DNA from 2 places in the Paenibacillus sp. UMB4589-SE434 genome. Region 1 is predicted to be linked to the other one. Evidence: riboswitches for the same ligand, from Rfam matches in the RefSeq annotation. Region 1 holds a riboswitch; the other holds the start of a gene.
What was found. A riboswitch is a leader RNA that binds a small molecule or an ion and turns the genes downstream of it on or off. The one in region 1 is predicted to bind cyclic di-AMP.
Positions count from the first base shown of each region.

Region 1 (3,897 bases):
CGAGTAAAGAACTCTTCCTCGGTGACTTCCTTTGCCTCTGTATGATGGGCTATAAACACGATGTCTACCTTTTCATACTGTTTGCGCAAGAAGCGGGTCATCCAAAAGAAGAAGCTGCGCGCACAGTATTTTTCGAAGGAGCCCATACTTCCTGATGTATCCATCATCGCAATGATGACTGCATTTGATTGTGGCTTAATAATTTCTTCCCACGTCTTAAATCGCAGGTCATCTGGATTAATACCATGTATACCAGGCTGACCGGATAAAGCATTGCGCCGCATATTTTCAAGAATCGTACGCTTCTTGTCAATGTTGGACATAATCCCTTTTTTGCGAATATCGTTAAAGCGAATCTCTTTCACTTCAATCTGCTCTTTGTCCTTAGGACGCAAATGGGGAAGTTCCAGTTCATCAAATAACATGCCTTCAAGCTCTGCAATGCTGATCTCCGCTTCAACTACATCTGCTCCAGGCTGATCACCCGCTTGCTGCCCTTTGCCGGGCCCTTGTTCTTTATCAGTTCCAAGCACGTCGCCTACTTTACTGTCGCCATCTCCTTGGCCTACATGTTTCTTCTTGTTAAAATTGTACATAAAACGAAATTCATCCAGGCTGCGGATTGGAACTTTAATAATTTGCTTGCCATCCGACAAAATAATATTTTCCTCGGTGACCAGGTCTGGCAAATTCTGCTTTATCGCTTCGCGCACCTTCTGCTGATGGCGCGCTTGATCTTGATATCCTTTACGATGGAGCGACCAGTCTTCACGGGATACGATAAATAACGGTTCAGTCATGATGCTCCCCCTTCCAGATTAGCAACAGGATGAATCCCTGCTGTAAGTTCTTGTTACACAATATATTCACGAACAGGGGAGTTATGAAGGGCAGCAGGAGAAAGTGTGATGTATAAAGGAGTCACACCAATTAATAAGTGCTAGGATTAAGGTTAGGTACAGCATTATTACATAGTTCAAAGGAGCACACAGATGAATCCAACTTCACGGATATATGAAGAGCTCACATTAGAGCAGATTACAAAAATAATGACGGAAACTTTCGACCTCCACACGGAGGTGTTATCTTGTTCATTGCTAAGTGGAGGATTGTTTAATACGACTTATTTAATTCATACGATACGGCCAGAAACTGCAGTCGTGCTGCGTGTAGCCCCGATTCACCATGAGCTGCTTCTAGACTTTGAGAAGACGATGATGGGCGCAGAGACACATATTTATAACCTTCTGGCGACGAAGGGAGTTCCCGTTCCTAAAGTAATAATCTGTGATGAGTCTTGTGAAGTGATACCACGAGTGTACATGGTCATGGAATATATTCCGAGTGTGCCCATGAATGACCCCACTGTTCCTGAGGATGTAAAAGCAGCGTTACGTCGCAGCTTGGGTCAGTACACATCACGAATTCATGAACTCACAGGGGAAAAATTCGGTTGGCCAACTTCAAGACAAGGTATTAGAGGTAGTGAGAGCTGGTCACAAGTCATCTTGCAGTTTGTAAATGAGTTAGCAGGAAAGTCAATTGTTCATGGGGTGTTTGAACAACAGGAAATGGACGTATTATTAAACCTTTTCCGATCAAATGAGCGCATTTTTGATGAGATCACAACTCCTGTGCTTGTTCATAATGACCTATGGGATCCCAATGTTCTGGTGAGTGAACAACATAATGTGTGGGAGATTGCCGCGATTATTGATGCGGATCGCTCGATGTATGCCGATCCTGAATATGAATTTGTATTATGGGACAATAATGCTGACTTTATGGAGGGATACGGTAAACCGTTGGATATGTCTATCGCTGCACAAACACGAAGAGAAAGCTACAAGCTGCTGCTTGCTGTTATGAATGCTTATGTATTTAAGGTTGAATACAACAATAGTCCAGCTTATCTAGACGCAAGAGAGGATGTGCTTGGCCGTCTTGAAGCATGGTCTTCATCTCGAAAGTAAACAAGAACGTACCCGTTACTGAGCGGGTACGTTTTTTTAATTATGACGAATTTGTAATAATATTCATCTGTTTACATTAAGTTTTAAATGAATTCAGGTGTGGAACATGTTACGATTTGTAAGAATTAAAAAACGAAAGCCGAAGCTCATGAATGAGCACGGGGGAACCAACATTGGGGTGAAATCGCACATGCGATAGGGGAATCTCTTAACCCGAACCCGTCAGCTAACCTCGTAGGCTGCAAAGGGAGATGACATCTTTGAAGAAACAGATGCAGAAAGTCGTAATCGTGGGTGCACTTGCACTTGCTCCAGTATTATCCGCAGGCTCGGTAATGGCTGCACCAGCTAGTAATGCAGATTGCAACGTTAATAACAATATTAAGGTTAATAGCAATTCGCAGCAGGGTACGCAGAACACGATGAAGTGGAACATCAACGGACAAGATTGGTCTGCACTACTGTCCAAGTGGTTCCCACAGTTCAAGCAAGACGGTCAACAGCAAGGGAACAATAACAATTCCGGCCAAGTGAAGGTTGAACAACCTAAGCAAGGGGGAACTGAAAATAAGGGCCAGCAGCAGTCGCCTAACGGCAGCACAGAACAGAACAAGCAGGAGCAAGCTGCAAATGTATCCGAGTTTGCAAAGCAGGTAGCTGAGCTCGTGAACAAGGAACGTGCTGCAGCAGGACTAGCTCCACTTAAGCTGGACAATAAGTTGTCTGAAGTTGCGATGAAGAAAGCAAAGGATATGTATGATAACAATTACTTTGATCATCAATCGCCAACTTATGGTTCGCCATTTGACATGATGAAAGCTAATGGAATCCAGTATAGTACTGCCGGCGAGAATATCGCTAAAGGCCAACGTACGCCAGAAGAGGTCATGAACGCTTGGATGAACAGCGACGGACATCGCAAAAACATTATGAACTCAAGTTTCACTACAATTGGTGTGGCCTATTATAATGGTGAATGGGTACAGCAATTTACGGGCTAAGCTTACTTTTAAATACCTTTTACACTCCTCCTGTATGATATAAGAAAGGCTGCATCTACTGCGATTTTGTCGCGGATAGGGCAGCCTTTTTCTTCGATTTACACAATTTCCATGAGGTCTTCACATAACCTTTTCATAATAATGCGGTTCTATTAACAAATGTTTTTCATAATAAAATAGTCAGAGAACACACGAGAGGCTGCTGCATGCAGGAGCTGGCCCAGGATATCTTCTATCATGAATGAACTGTTCTGCATATGGAATGATTGATAATTGATGAGGAGGCGATGAATAATGAATGTACGGACAAAATGGAAACGTCATTGGTTCAAGTTAGTATTGGCAGTCGCGATTACATTACCTGTATTCTCCTTTGGAACAAATCCGCCCGTGTATGCAGAGGGGCCATCCGATCCAGCACCTTACATTAATGCAAAAGGCACGCCTAATGGCAAAAAAGTGTTGTTTGACAATACACATGCGCAAACTGCTGGAGCTGCAGACTGGGTTATTGATGGTGGGTTTTCCGATTTTGCAAACGGCATTGCGAATAAAGGTTATGATGTAAAGGAACTGCGCAAGTCAACCGCGATTACATACAATGATCTCAAAGATTATGATGTATTTGTAATTCCTGAAGCAAACATTCCATTTAAAACAACAGAGCAAGCCGCGCTGCTGCAATATGTGCAAGGTGGAGGCAGCATCTTCTTTGTATCGGATCACTATAATGCAGATCGTAACAAAAACAGATGGGATGCTTCCGAAGTGTTTAACGGCTATCGCCGTGGTGCTTGGAGCAATCCAGCCCAAGGAATGAGTGCAGAAGAAGCAGGCTCTGCTGCTATGCAGGGCGTTGCCAGCTCTGACTGGCTTTCCGACAACTTTGGTGTTCGCCTTCGTTACAATGCGCTTGGTGATGT
Region 1 covers NZ_JASOYK010000004.1:40,673-44,569, forward strand. The annotation lists gene yhbH (sporulation protein YhbH) at 1-800, opposite strand, end outside; gene QP775_RS15475 (phosphotransferase family protein) at 993-1,973, shown strand; cyclic di-AMP (ydaO/yuaA leader) riboswitch at 2,101-2,229, shown strand; gene QP775_RS15480 (CAP domain-containing protein) at 2,225-2,974, shown strand; gene QP775_RS15485 (motility-associated ABC transporter substrate-binding family protein) at 3,269-3,897, shown strand, end outside.

Region 2 (3,897 bases), on a different contig from region 1:
GCTGATTGCTGTCTCCTGAATGACCTTGAGCGATATGCCCAAAATTGCAGGAATATCAATCGCCAGCGTGAATATGCCGCCAAAGCCTGTCGTAGCGCCTTGGGCAAAAGCAGCAGTTTTATGGGATTCCCGCAGTTGAGACGCGACTTCGTCGCGTACCGCAAGAGGAACATGCTGAACATCGTCGATACTCGCGACGGTTAGACCTTGCTGAGGAGCGGTCTTCTTCCAGTGGCTTTCAATTTTGTTTAACACGTGCTTTTCTTGGATTAAATAACGTCCCCCTGTGTGCAGGTAGCTGCCGACTTCATCTAGTACCTGACCAACTTTGCGCTGCAATATTTTAGGGCTAAGCTTGTCAATTATCATAAACGGGATACGCCCAATCTTCTCCCAAAACCAGAGATCACGCTGTTCTTTTTCCCACTTTTCAATTTCCATTTTGGCCTGCAGTAGTGTGTCACGTTGCTCGTATGTCGTCATAATGACCTCCTGATAGGATTCACGAATTGGCTAAGGCGGTTCTCGCTTTGCACGGTCTGCAACACAAGAAGCATTCAACTACTAATAAGGAGTTGTACGTGTAGACAAGCGCATTGTTTCAACGAAATGTATGAAATATCCTGTTTTTGTTCCGTTTGGAATGTAGGCTGTCAGGGTAATGATGAAGATATAAACTAAGGGCAGTTCCAAGGAGAGAGAAATTCATGGTAATAGGGTTATTGGTTTCTATTTTTATCATCCAAATCGTTTACGTCTCCTTTTTCACACTTCGGATGATCCTAACCCTGAAAGGGCAGAAGTATTATGCCGCTGCGCTGAGCTGTGTCGAAATTACGATTTATGTGCTTGGTTTAAACATGGTGCTCAAGTATTTGGATCAGCCGATAAGTTTGATCGTATATGCACTTGGTTATGGATTGGGTGTGTTAGTTGGATCTTGGATTGAAGAAAAGATAGCGCTTGGTTATGTCACACTGCGGGTGATTGTAAACAATCCAGAGAGTGGTTTGCCCAACCATCTGCGTGATCTGGGTTACGGTGTGACGACTTGGATTGGGAGCGGGCGAGACGGACATCGGTTAATGCTGGAGGTACTGGCACGCCGTAAAAATCAAAAAAAACTATATCAGTCCATCATGGATGTGGAGCCGCGCGCATTTATTGTGACATCTGAGCCGACGCGTCTTCATGGGGGCTTTTGGGCGAAGGCGACTAGGCGTTAGCGATATCCTTTCAGGGGGGTCGGCATAGGTGTTTTTATGTGATTATAGGTGCTGAACTTATTACGTTCATGGCTTAAATAAGCGAAGGGTATGAGCTCAAACATTTGACCAAAGTTGACTATATGCACAAACCTATATATAATATTACATATGCTTAATTCCCAACCAAGGGAAGCGGGGGAACCGTTTCATTGGGGCGAATCGCCATTATGGCGTAGGAATCCATCTTTTCCGAGCCCGTCAGCTAACCTCGTCAGTAGGAGATGGGTCTATTTATGATCATTTGGCTTAGGACCCGAACGTGATTTTGGGTTCTTTTTTGCATTTACAGACCCTGATGAATCGGATGTCATGATGACGATCCGTTTGTTCGGGGTTTTCTTATTTCGGATTCCCGCGCAAGTAGCACTCTTTATTACCCGTGTTATTTCTCTCCAGGCCCATCTCTTTTATTAACTGGCACTGCTCTGCACAAATGTAGAATTAGAAAGGAGGTTTATGAACAAACTGGCTATAATCGCATTTTTTCGAACGAAAAGCACGGCGGCAGTTTTCATTTTTGATTGAAAATAAACGGATAAGTTTAAGGATACAAGGTGTCTGCACGTGGCTTAGAACAGAATAGATAGAAGAGGTGACTGTAAATGATTGAACTGCAGCAGGTAAACAAAGTATATGATGATGGATTCCATGCTTTAAAAGATATTAACCTCACGATCAAAAAAGGTGAGCTTACCGTCTTTATTGGCCCGAGCGGCTGTGGCAAATCCACTACCATGAAAATGATCAATCGCTTGATTACCCCTTCTAGCGGTAAAGTGCTTATTAATGGCAAAGACATTTCCGAACAGAACCCGGTTGAGCTCAGACGGAATATAGGTTATGTGATCCAGAACGTTGGTTTGTTTCCGCATATGACCATTGCGAGAAATGTTGCAGTGGTGCCGCATTTGAAAAAATGGGAGCAGGATCGCATTCAACCGCGAGTAGATGAATTGATGCGGATGGTTAATTTGGACCCTGAGGTTTACCGTGATCGATATCCATCTGAGCTGAGCGGGGGGCAGCAGCAGCGTATCGGGGTTATTCGCGCATTGGCCGCTGATCCGGACATTATTTTGATGGATGAGCCGTTTAGCGCATTAGATCCGATAAGTCGCGAACAACTTCAAGAGGAACTGAGTCGTCTGCAAGAGGAGCTACATAAGACGATCATATTTGTTACCCACGATATGGACGAAGCCATAAAGATCGCCGATACGATCGTGATGATGAAGGATGGAGAGGTTGTTCAGACGGGGTCACCTGAATCAATACTGCGCTATCCCGCAAATGACTTCGTTCGCACCTTTATCGGGCAGAAACGGATGGAGGAAGGACCGCAGGGAGAGCCGCTGCGTCTATCTACTGTAGATGACGTGATGGTTACGCAGCCGGCGACAACATATCCCAACCGTGGATTGGCAGAAGCCGTCAAAATTATGGAAGGGCGCAGGGTTGACTCCTTGTTTGTAGTAGACCGCTTCCGCAAGCTGCTTGGTATCGTGTCCATTTATCGTGTGCTTAATATGTTTAACGAGGAAAATAAGACGGTCGGTGACGTCATGCGTCCCATTGGCTATCAGGTCGCTCCGGGTACATCACTTCCAGTAGCTATTGAGATGATGAGCAATCACAGATTAACAAACCTGGCCGTGGTAGATGACGATGGTCGTCTGCTTGGACTGATTACGCGGGGTAGCATCGTTAAGCATCTGAATGAAGTTTATCCGACGATTGTGGAACAATTTGCTTCTAGCCTCGGAGAGGAGGCCTAGACCTATGAATAACTTGGTTTCCTTTTTTCAAGAACGAGGTGCTGATATTGCAATCGCACTTCAGGAGCATTTGGTCATCACTTTTGCATCCGTATTGCTAGGCTGCTTGCTGTCCATTCCATTAGGTATTTTACTTGTATATAACCGTTTCAAATGGATCAACAGCATCGTGTTTTTCTTTGCAAACTTACTGCAGACCGTACCAAGCTTGGCATTGCTCGCCATTCTTATTCCCTTTCTCGGCATAGGCATGAAGCCTGCGGTGGTAGCCTTGTTCCTGTATTCCATCATGCCGATACTGCGTAATACGTATGATGGCTTTGCTTCTGTAGATTCCAGTGTGCTGGAGTCGGCAAGGGGGATGGGGTATGGAACGATGCAGCGTATTTTACGCATTCAATTTCCACTGTCACTACCTTATGTAATGTCGGGAATTCGCATTACGACAGTTTACATCATCAGCTGGGCTACGCTTGCGACGCTGATTGGTGCTGGCGGTCTTGGGCAGCTTATCGTATCTGGACTTGGCGTGAACAAGTTGGAGCTGATTGTGACGGGAGCTGCGGGAGCAATCCTGCTGGCGCTGCTTGCTGATGCTCTGCTTGGCTGGATGGAGCGTTTGTTAACAAAACGATTCGGACGGACAAGTTCGATTGCTGCATAAAACCGAACTAGAGCACGAGGAGGAGGAAACGGTATGCTACGCAACAAAATAACAGCCGGACTTACAGGCGTCATGCTTATGATAACGGTACTTCTGGCTGGCTGTGGCACAGAGCACCAATTTATTATCGGAACACAGACATTTACGGAAACGAAGATTTTGGCTGAAATGTATAAAGCTCTTATCGAAG
Region 2 covers NZ_JASOYK010000006.1:75,503-79,399, forward strand. The annotation lists gene QP775_RS19080 (EcsC family protein) at 1-483, opposite strand, end outside; gene QP775_RS19085 (DUF2179 domain-containing protein) at 708-1,226, shown strand; cyclic di-AMP (ydaO/yuaA leader) riboswitch at 1,368-1,501, shown strand; gene QP775_RS19090 (ABC transporter ATP-binding protein) at 1,871-3,043, shown strand; gene QP775_RS19095 (ABC transporter permease) at 3,048-3,707, shown strand; gene QP775_RS19100 (glycine betaine ABC transporter substrate-binding protein) at 3,741-3,897, shown strand, end outside.
Region 2: another riboswitch for cyclic di-AMP. It lies ahead of QP775_RS19090 (ABC transporter ATP-binding protein); the one in region 1 lies ahead of QP775_RS15480 (CAP domain-containing protein).